2 regions of the Pseudorhodoferax sp. LjRoot39 genome follow, and region 1 is predicted to be linked to the other one. Evidence: riboswitches for the same ligand, from Rfam matches in the RefSeq annotation. Region 1 holds a riboswitch; the other holds the start of a gene.
What was found. Region 1 has a riboswitch for glycine ahead of ACSQ4M_RS26570 (D-amino acid dehydrogenase). Riboswitches for the same ligand answer to the same signal wherever they lie in the genome.
Positions count from the first base shown of each region.

Region 1 (4,949 bases):
CGTCCACGCCCGATCCGCCCTGGTAGTAGAAGCGCTTGTTCCAGGTGACCGGCAGGCTCATCTCGAAGCCGAGCGCATAGGGCTTGCCGTCGATGCCGGTGCGCTGGTTCATTGCGCCGCGCAGCAGGCAGTGCTGCGGCACTGCGGTCGCGCTGGCCGCGCCGTCGGACGCCGCCGTGAACGTGGATTCGCTCACCGCGCCGCCCGTGACGGCCGTGCCGTTGAGCGCGGCGCAGGCCGCCTGGAACTGCTCCAGCGTCATCGCGGTCGGTTCGGGGTCTCCGTCGCTGCCCCCGCAGCCCGACAGGGCGAGGGTCAACAGGACGGCACCGGCAGGCATCGTGGCATTGCACAGGCTTCGCATGGCTTACTCCAGGGTGAAGGGGCAGGGCGCGCAGAACGGGAGCGGCAGGAGCGCACGACTTCCAGTGCATACGCTGAAATGCTATAGCAAGCTCTGCGCCATCGCATAAGGGAAATTCATCGGAAGAGGGTCCGATGCACGGTGGAAATTGGAGCGCCTACGCCTTATTCATGCTGGTGCAGCACGCACTGGCGCGCACCGGCATGGCGCGCGCCATGCATGCGCGGAATGGTTGTTGGCAAATGCGAATAGATTGCATTTGAGGGTATGCTCTCGCCTGTCAGTGCGGCCGCCGTGGCGCACCTGGTGATGACCCCTCTTCCCAAGGAAATGTCTTGATGTCTCGCATGCGAATCCGTCCCGCCACTGGTCCCGTCCGCCAACGCGCCTGGCGCCTGTGCGCCACCCTGGCCGCCGCACTGGCGCTGGTGGCCTGCCAGAGCGGCCCGTCCCTGCACGCCGCCAGCTCCGGCGCGGCGGCCATCGGCGCGGCACCCGTGCTGCGCCAGGACGCCTTCCAGGGCATCTACGAAGTCGCCGTGGCGCCCGCCACCGGCACCGTGTTCGTGGCCACCGCGCCCTCGTTCGACGCCGCTTCGCCTGGCTACGTGCACCGCCTGGACGCGCGCACGCTGCAGTTGCTGCAGACCGTGCAACTGCCTCGCCGCGCCTTCGCGCTGGGCCTGAACAGCGTGACCAACACCTTGTACGTGGGCAACACGCTGGACGGCTCGCTGACCGTGGTGGATGCCGCGAGCGGCGCCGTCCGAGGCCAGATCCAGCTCGGCGTGGCCGAGAAGAAGGCCGACGGCAAGGAAAGCATGCCGCACACGCGCAAGGTGATCGTGGACGAGAAGCACAACCGCGTGTTCGTCACCAGCCCTGGCCAGCCCGGCGTCGTCTGGATCGTCGACGGCGCCAAGGGCAGCTTGACGCACACCATCCGCAGCGAAGGCATCTGGACCGCCGGTGCCGTCTACGACGCGGCTGCGAACCGCCTGTACGTGAGCCAGGGCGGCGTGCACGAGATCCTGGCCATCGACCCCGACGCGGGCCAGGTCGTCGGCCGCTTCTCCACGGGTGATTCCAAGGGCAACACGGCGCAGGACTCCAGGCACTTCTTCCTGAACCTGGCGCTGGATGCGCGGGGCCAGCGCCTGTTCAGCGTCGACTCCAACACCGGCCAGCTCTACGTGTTCGACATCGCCAGCGGCAGGCAGCTCGCGACCGTCCCGCTGGGCACGGGCGCGCTGGACGTGGCCTACAACCCGCAGCGCAACGAGATCTATGCCACCAACCGCGGTGTCTCGCGCGAGAAGCCGGACGGCACGGGGGCGCTGACGGTGATCGATGGCGCGAGCTACGCCGTCAAGCGCAGCATCGACCTGCCGGTGCACCCGAACAGCCTGGCCGTCACGCCGGACGGCGACACGCTGTACGTCTCGGTCAAGGCCCCGCGCGAGAAGCACCAGGCCTTCCGCAAGGACGGCCGCGAGAGCCTGGTGCGGATCGATCTGCGCTGAGGCCCGCGCTTCAGGCCGCCGCGGCGGCCAGCGGCGCACCTGCGACGCTTGCCGTGTTGCCATAGGCCGTGGCCACCGTCCCGGCCACCATGTCCGCCGTCACGGCCGACAGCGTCCAGCCCAGGTGCCCGTGGCCGGTGTTGTAGAACACGTTGGCCGAGCGGCCACGCCCCACGCACGGCAGCATGTTGGGCAGCATCGGCCGCAGCCCGGCCCAGGGCGTCACGCGGCGCGTGTCCACGCCCGGGAAGCAGTCGCGCACCCAGTCCACCAGGGGGCGGATGCGGTCGGCGCGGATGTCGCGGTTCTCGCCGTTGAACTCGGCCGTGCCGGCCACGCGGAAGCGGTCCGGGCCCAGCCGACTGGTGACCAGCTTGGTCGCGTCGTCCAGCAGGCTCACGGTGGGCGCGGCAGCGCGGCTGGCTTCGTCGTCCAGGTGCACGGTGATGGAGTAGCCCTTGACCGGGTAGATGTTCACGCGGTCCCCCAGCATGGCGGCGAACTGGCGGCTGGCCACGCCCGCGCAGACCACCACGCCGTCGTGCTGGCGCCGGTGGCGCTGGCCGTCGGGGCCGGTGGCGGTGATGGTCACGCCGCCGGCATCGCTCTGCACCGACTCGACCTGCTGCTCGTACAGGCACTGCACGCCGCGCCGCGCGGCGGCCTGCGCCAGGCCGACGGTGAAGCGGTGGATGTCGCCCGTGCTGTCGCTCTCGGTGTACCAGCCGCCGTAGTAGCTGCCGGCCAGCGTGGGCTCGATGGCGCGCATCTCGCCCGGCGTCACGGCGCGGCGCTGCAGCCCGCCCTGGGCCAGCAGCGTGGACACGCGCCCTGCATGATCGAAGCCGGCCTGGTCGCGGTAGATGTGCAGGATGCCCTCGCGCTTGTGGTCGAAATCGATGCCCTCGTCCGCGGCCCAGCCGAACAGGTGTTCACGCGCGGCGATGGCCAGCCGCGCGGTCTCGATGGTGTTGCGTTCGTAGTGCGGCATCGCGGCGATGAACTCGGCGAACCACGACAGCTTGTGCCAGCTCGGCTTGGGCGAGACCAGCAGCGGCGCGTCGGCGCGCAGCATCCACTTCAGGCCCTTGAGCATGGTGGCCGGCAGGTTCCAGACCTCGGCGTTCGAGGCCGACAGCTGGCCTCCGTTGGCGAACGAGGTTTCCATGGCGGCATAGCGGTGGCGCTCGTACAGCGTCACGGCAAGACCGCGGCGTGCCAGGGCATAGGCGGTGGTGACACCGGTGATGCCGCCGCCGACCACGGCGATATGGGATTGCTTCATGTCAGGTTCCAGAACACGCCAGGGGGTTGGGACCACCGCACGACCGTGCGGCGGACACCCCCTCTGTGCTGGACCTGAGAGATTCACGCAGACGCGACGGTCTGCGCTTGCTCCTTCGGTGCACCCGGTTGGCGTAGCCGCCGGGCGCTCTTCAGAGTTCGGTTCGTGGGGCCGGTCCTTTTGCCTGAGAGATTCCGGGGCGGTTGCTCCTTCGGCGCCGACCGCGGCATGTTGCTGCGGTGCGGACTCTCCCGATCCCACGCCGGTCGGCATCTGGGATGCCGGCCGGGTGTGGCGGACCTTGCGGTGCCGCCAAGGCCGCGATTGTGGCGGGGCGACCCCTGCCTGCCAAGCCCTGCGCCTGGACAGCGGCCGCACTGTGGTTTTTCAGCCGCCTGCAGCACGCCGCAAGGTCTTTGCCGCGGCTGGTCCATTTGCGATTGGCTCGCATCTATAGTGCCGGCGATGATGATTGACGCACCCCTGACCGAAGCCATTGCGCCGCAGGCTCTCGACCTGCTGCTCTCCCGCCGTTCCCCCTGGCCGCTGGTCGAACCCATCCCGAGCGAGGCCGAGCTGCAGCGCGCCTTCGCCGCCGCCATGTGCGCGCCCGACCACGGCGCGCTACGCCCCTGGCGCTTCGTGCTGGTTCGCGGTGCGGCGCGCGAACGCCTGGGCGAGCTGTTCGTGCAGGCCGCGCGCCTGCGCGATCCGGCGGGCGATGCCGAGCGCTTTCGCCGCAAGGCCCTGGTGGCGCCGTTGCTGGTGGCCGTGGTCGCCCATCTGCAGCCGCACCCCAAGGTGCCCGAGATCGAGCAGACCGTGGCCACGGGCGCGGCCACGATGAACCTGCTCAACGCGCTGCACCTGCAGGGCTACGGCTGCTTCTGGGTCTCCGGGCCCAATGCCTACGACCCTACCGTGCACGCCGGTTTGGGACTGGCCCCCAATGAGCGGCTGCTGGGCTTCGTCTACGTGGGCACGCCGCAGAACACTGGCCAGCGTCCCGCCGGGCGGGCGGACCCGGCGCCGCACGTGCGCGAGTGGCGCGGGTAGGCCTCGCGCCGTACCGGGCCGCCGCGGCAAGAGCGGTGTGAAAGGGCGCCGGCATGCTCGGCGCTTGCCTTCATCGACCTGGCCAACGCGCCCGTGATCGGCTGGCTGGCGCGCTGGCCTGGCTCAGCCGGGCTGCACGCGGTTCACCAGCGCACCGCCGCGCTCGAAGGCCGTGATGCTGTCGATGGTGGTCTGCATGATCTGCCCGATCGCCTCCTGCGTGAAGAAGGCCTGGTGCCCGGTCACGATCACGTTGGGGAAGGACACCAGGCGCTGGATCACGTCGTCGGTGATCACGGTGGACGAAAGGTCCTGGAAGAACAGGCTGGCCTCCTGCTCGTAGACGTCGATGGCCAGGCCGCCGAGCTGGCCGGTCTTGAGCGCCGCGATGGCGGCCTCGGTGTCCACGAGGCCGCCGCGGCTGGTGTTCACCAGCAGCGCGCCGCGCTTGGCGCCGGCCAGCGTCTGCGCGTTGACGAGGTGGCGCGTGGCCTCGGTCAGTGGGCAGTGCAGCGAGACCACGTCGGCGCTGACCAGCAGCTCCGGCAGGGCCACGTAGCGCCCGCCCGCCTGCGCGAAGTCCGGATTCGGGCAGGGGTCATGGCCCAGCACCGTGCAGCCGAAGCCGGCCATGATGCGGCCGAAGATCGCGCCGATCTTGCCCGTGCCGACCACGCCCACGGTCTTGCCGTGCAGGTCGAAGCCCATGAGCCCGTCGAGT
Region 1 is NZ_CAXUQL020000001.1:5,712,980-5,717,928, reverse strand. Features, by position in the region: gene ACSQ4M_RS26580 (tannase/feruloyl esterase family alpha/beta hydrolase) at 1-364, opposite strand, end outside; gene ACSQ4M_RS26575 (YncE family protein) at 703-1,887, shown strand; gene ACSQ4M_RS26570 (D-amino acid dehydrogenase) at 1,898-3,172, opposite strand; glycine riboswitch at 3,335-3,436, opposite strand; gene ACSQ4M_RS26565 (nitroreductase family protein) at 3,629-4,228, shown strand; gene ACSQ4M_RS26560 (2-hydroxyacid dehydrogenase) at 4,352-4,949, opposite strand, start outside.

Region 2 (4,949 bases), 1.6 Mb from region 1:
TCGATCCCGACGCACTGGGCATCAAGAACGCCGACCTGTGGCGCGAGATCCGCCAGCGGCAGATCGCTGCGGCCGCAAAGCCCAAGTCGTAGTACAAATCCTGAGGCGCACTGGTGCTGGTTTGAGGCATAGTCGCCACCGTTCGTGAAAGCGGCGCCCCAGGGCGCCGCATTTTTTTGCACCTCAGGGAAATACGACACCATGCAACTCACCCGCATCGCCGCCAGCCTCGTGCTGGGCATGGGCCTGGCCTGCGCCGCCTTCGCGCAGACCACCATGAAGATCAGCATCTCCACGGCCCAGAACTCGCACCAGGGCATCGCCATCGACACCTTCGCCAAGGAAGTCGAGAAGCGCACCGGCGGCCGCTACAAGGTCCAGACCTTCTACAACGGCGCCTTGGGCGGCGAGCGCGAGTCCATCGAGGCGGTGCAGCTCGGCACGCAGGAGCTGGCCTTCTCCTCCAGCGGCCCGATCCCCAACTTCGTTCCGGAGACCAAGATCCTGGACGTGCCCTTCCTGTTCCGCGACAAGGCCCATGCCCGCGCGGTGCTCGACGGCCCGATCGGCCAGGACCTGCTGGCCAAGTTCGACGCCAAGGGCTTCAAGGCGCTGGCCTGGGCCGAGAACGGCTTTCGGCACATGACCAATTCGAAGCGCGACATCAAGGCCCCCGAGGATCTGAAGGGCCTGAAGATGCGCACCATGGAGAACCCGGTGCACATCGCGGCCTACAAGGGCTTCGGCATCATCACCACGCCCATGGCCTTCCCGGAGGTGTTCACGGCCCTGCAGCAGGGCACGGTGGACGGCCAGGAGAACCCGCTGTCGGTGATCATCTCGGCCAAGTTCGACCAGGTGCAAAAGCACCTGTCGCTGACCGGCCACGTCTACTCGCCGGCCATCTTCGTCATGAACAAGGCCTCGTTCGACAAGCTCAGCGCGGCCGACAAACAGGCCTTCGTCGATGCGGCCAAGGAAGGCACCAAGGCCAACCGCGCCCGCGTGGACGAGGACGACGCCAAGGGCGTGGCCGATCTGCGTGCCAAGGGCGTGACCGTGATCGACAACCTGGACAAGGCCAAGTTCGTCAATGCGCTGACCACGGTCAATGCGCAGTTCGAGAAGGACTTCGGCAAGGCCAACCTGGACAAGATCCGCGCCGTGCAATAAACGCGCGCGCCGCCTCGACGCCCGCGTTCCGCGGGCTTTTTGTTTTTCCGGGCCCTGCCATGCGACAACTGTTCCTGCGCGTCGAACGCGCCACCACCTTCATCGCCCTCGTGGGTGCCTGCGCCATGCTGGTCGTGGCCGCCGCGCTGGGCGTGTTCCAGATCCTCACCCGCTTCGTGCTGGAGCAACCGGCCGAGTGGACCGAGGTGCTGATCCGCTTCTCGCTGATCTGGATGGTGTTCCTGGGCATTCCGCTGGCCTTCCGCCAGGGCGCGATGGTCAGCGTGGACGTGCTGTACCGCTGGAGCCCACCCGGCGTGCGGCGCGTGCTCGATGCCGTGGTCGCCATCGCCGCGCTGTCGCTGATCGGCGTGATCGTCTGGTGGGGCTGGGACTACGCGCAGCGCGGCAGCGTGCAGACCATGGCCGGGCTGGAGAGCCTGTCCATGTTCTGGGCCTACCTGGCGATGCCGGTCGGCGGCCTGTTCTGCGTCTTCGGCATCGTCGGCAACTGGCTCGACCCGCAGCGCAACGAGCTCGACACCGCCCAATAACAAGAACAACAGGAAAGGACCGCCATGACCCCCGTCATGATCTCCACCATGGTGCTGTGCTTCGCGCTCACCATCTCGGTGGCCGTCTCCATCGGCCTGGCTTCGGTGCTGGGCATCCAGGTGGCCAACGTCAACATGCTGATCTCCGTGAAGGAGATGTTCGGCGCCATCAACAAGTTTCCGCTGGCCGCGATCCCGTTCTTCATCCTGGCCGGCAACCTCATGGAGACCGGCGGCATCTCGCGCCGGCTGGTCGAGTTCGCCAAGAGCCTGGTCGGCGGCGTGCAGGGCGGCCTGCCCATGACCTGCGTGCTGACCTGCATGATCTTCGCGGCCGTGTCGGGCTCGTCCGTGGCCACCACCTTCGCCATCGGCGCCATCCTGATTCCGGCGCTCATCAAGCACGGCTATCCCACGAGCTACGCGGCCGCGCTGCAGGCCACCAGCGCCGAGCTGGGCGTGATCATCCCGCCGTCCATCCCGCTGATCCTGTACGGCGTGAGCGCCGAGGTGTCCATCGGCGAGCTGTTCATCGCCGGTTTCGGCCCGGGCATCCTGATCAGCGGCGCGCTGATGCTGTTCGTGTACCTCTACTGCAAGTGGAAGGGCTGGGGCAAGAACGACGGCGACGGCCGCCTCGGCGTCTTGCCGGCGACCTGGCAGGCCGGCTGGGCGCTGCTGATGCCCGTCATCATCCTGGGCGGCATCTACGGCGGTGTGTTCACACCCACCGAGGCCTCGGCCGTCGCGGTGCTGTACGCGCTGGTCGTGGGCATGCTGATCTACCGCGAGATCGGCCTGCGCGACCTGTTCCCCATCCTGCGCAAGTCGGTACTCTCCTCGGCCGTGATCATGTTCATCATCGCCAACGCGGGGCTGTTCGCCTTCCTGATCACGCGCGCCGGCGTGCCCGACGCCATCGGCCGCTGGCTGGAGGCCGTGCTGCAGTCGCCCGCGCTGTTCCTGCTGGGTGTGAACGCGGCGCTGTTCGTGATCGGCATGTTCATCGAGACCAGCGCCGCCATCATCGTGCTGGCGCCCATCCTCGCGCCCGTGGCCATGCACTTCGGCATCGACCCGGTGCACTTCGGCCTGATCATGGTGGTCAACCTCGCGCTGGGCATGATCACGCCGCCCTTCGGCGTGAACCTGTTCGCGGCCTGCACGGTGGCGCGCATTCCGCTGGACCGCATCATCGGGCACCTGATCCCGTTCGTGCTCGTGATCCTGGCCTGCCTGCTTGTCATCACCTATGTGCCGGAGCTGTCGCTGGCGCTGCGCGACCTGGCGTTCGCGAAATAGGGCTGTCCGCTGGTTAGAATCCGCGCCGTCAGGAGAGAGCCCGCCTCACAACGGGCCGCCGACGGCGCAGGACACCCGTCCGAACGCTCAGGCAAAAGGACTGACCCAGGTCTTGTGAAGACCTTCCTCACTGGAGAGAGGCCCGCCCCGAGCGGGTCCACCGAAGGGGCAACCCGCGCAAGCGGCGAATCTCTCAGGTAAAGCGGACAGCGAGGCAGCCCATGGCGCATTTCCTTCGGGGAGCGCCATGTTGTGTTTCTGCCTCCAGGAAGCCCGCCATGTCCGCCGAATCTCTGCTGCACACCCCCCTGCACGCCCTGCACCTCGAACTGGGCGCGCGCATGGTCCCCTTCGCCGGCTACAGCATGCCGGTGCAGTACCCCAAGGGCCTGATGGCCGAGCACCTGCAGGTGCGCGCGGCGGCCGGCCTGTTCGACGTCTCGCACATGGGCCAGCTGCGCCTGGAAGGGCCCGATGCGGCCGCTGCATTCGAGACCCTGATCCCGGTCGACGTGCTGGGCCTCGCAATCGACAAGCAGCGCTACGGCCTGCTGCTGGCGGACGACGGCGGCATCCTCGACGACCTGATGTTCGTGAACCGCGGCGAGCATCTGTTCGTGATCGTCAACGGGGCCTGCAAGCTGGCCGACACCGCACACATCCAGGCCCGCATCGGCCAGCGCTGCGCCGTCGTGCCGATGCCGGAACACGGCCTGCTCGCGCTACAAGGCCCCAAGGCCGCCTCCGCGCTGGCCCGCGTGGTGCCCGGCGTCGACAAGCTCGTGTTCATGACCGGCGGCGCCTTCGACTGGAACGGCGCGGCGCTGTACATCACGCGCAGCGGCTACACGGGCGAGGACGGCTTCGAGATCTCCGTGCCCGGCCCCTGGGCCGAGTCGCTGGCCCGCGCGCTCCTGGCCCAGCCCGAGGTGCTGCCCATCGGCCTGGGCGCGCGCAACTCGCTGCGGCTGGAGGCCGGCCTGTGCCTGTACGGCAACGACATCGACACCACGACCACGCCGGTCGAGGCGGGCCTGAACTGGGCCATGCAGAAAGTGCGCCGCACGGGCGGCGCGCGCGCGGGCGGTTTTCCCGGTGCCGACAAGGTGCTGGCCCAGTTGGACAGCAGCAGCCCCATCGAACGCAAGCGCGTGGGCCTGGTCGCACTGGAACGCGTGCCCGTGCGCGAGCACACCGCGCTGCAGTCTCCCGACGGCCAGGCCATCGGCGAAGTCACGAGCGGCCTGCTCGCCCCCAGCGTGGACAAGCCCATTGCCATGGCCTACGTGCGCGCCGACTTTGCCGCCGCCGGCACCAAGGTCAACGCCATCGTGCGCGGCAAGCCCGTGCCCATGGAAGTCGTCACCATGCCCTTCACCCCACCGCGCTACCACCGCGGCTGAACCCATTTCCCCAACCCGAGGACACACCATGATCAAGTACACCGAAGACCACGAATGGCTCAAGGTCGAGGGCGACACCGCCACCGTCGGCATCACCGTGCATGCGCAGGACGCACTGGGCGACGTGGTGTTCGTCGACCTGCCCGAAGTCGGCAAGACCCTGGCGCACAAGGACGTGGCCGGCGTCGTCGAGTCCGTCAAGGCAGCGGCCGACGTCTACATGCCGGTCGACGGCGAGATCACCGAGGTCAACGAGGCGCTGCGCGCCGACCCGGCGCTGGCCAACAGCGATCCGCTGGGGGCCGGCTGGTTCTTCAAGGTGAAGCTGTCGGATGCCTCGCAGCTCGACGCGCTGCTCGACGAGACCGCCTACAACGCCTTCGCTGCCAATAGCTAACGACACCCAACGGATCCTGCGCGCCATGGCCGAGACCACGCCCTCCCTGTCCGAACTCGAGAACCCCTCGGAGTTCATCGCCCGCCACATCGGCATCACGCCCGCCGACGAGGCCCGCAT
Region 2 is NZ_CAXUQL020000001.1:4,149,278-4,154,226, reverse strand. Features, by position in the region: gene ACSQ4M_RS19315 (alanine/glycine:cation symporter family protein) at 1-92, shown strand, start outside; gene ACSQ4M_RS19310 (TRAP transporter substrate-binding protein) at 202-1,173, shown strand; gene ACSQ4M_RS19305 (TRAP transporter small permease) at 1,233-1,727, shown strand; gene ACSQ4M_RS19300 (TRAP transporter large permease) at 1,752-3,029, shown strand; glycine riboswitch at 3,057-3,134, shown strand; glycine riboswitch at 3,150-3,249, shown strand; gene gcvT (glycine cleavage system aminomethyltransferase GcvT) at 3,308-4,432, shown strand; gene gcvH (glycine cleavage system protein GcvH) at 4,461-4,829, shown strand; gene gcvP (aminomethyl-transferring glycine dehydrogenase) at 4,855-4,949, shown strand, end outside.
Region 2: linked by a shared signal. The riboswitch ahead of gcvT (glycine cleavage system aminomethyltransferase GcvT) and the one ahead of ACSQ4M_RS26570 (D-amino acid dehydrogenase) in region 1 are both predicted to bind glycine.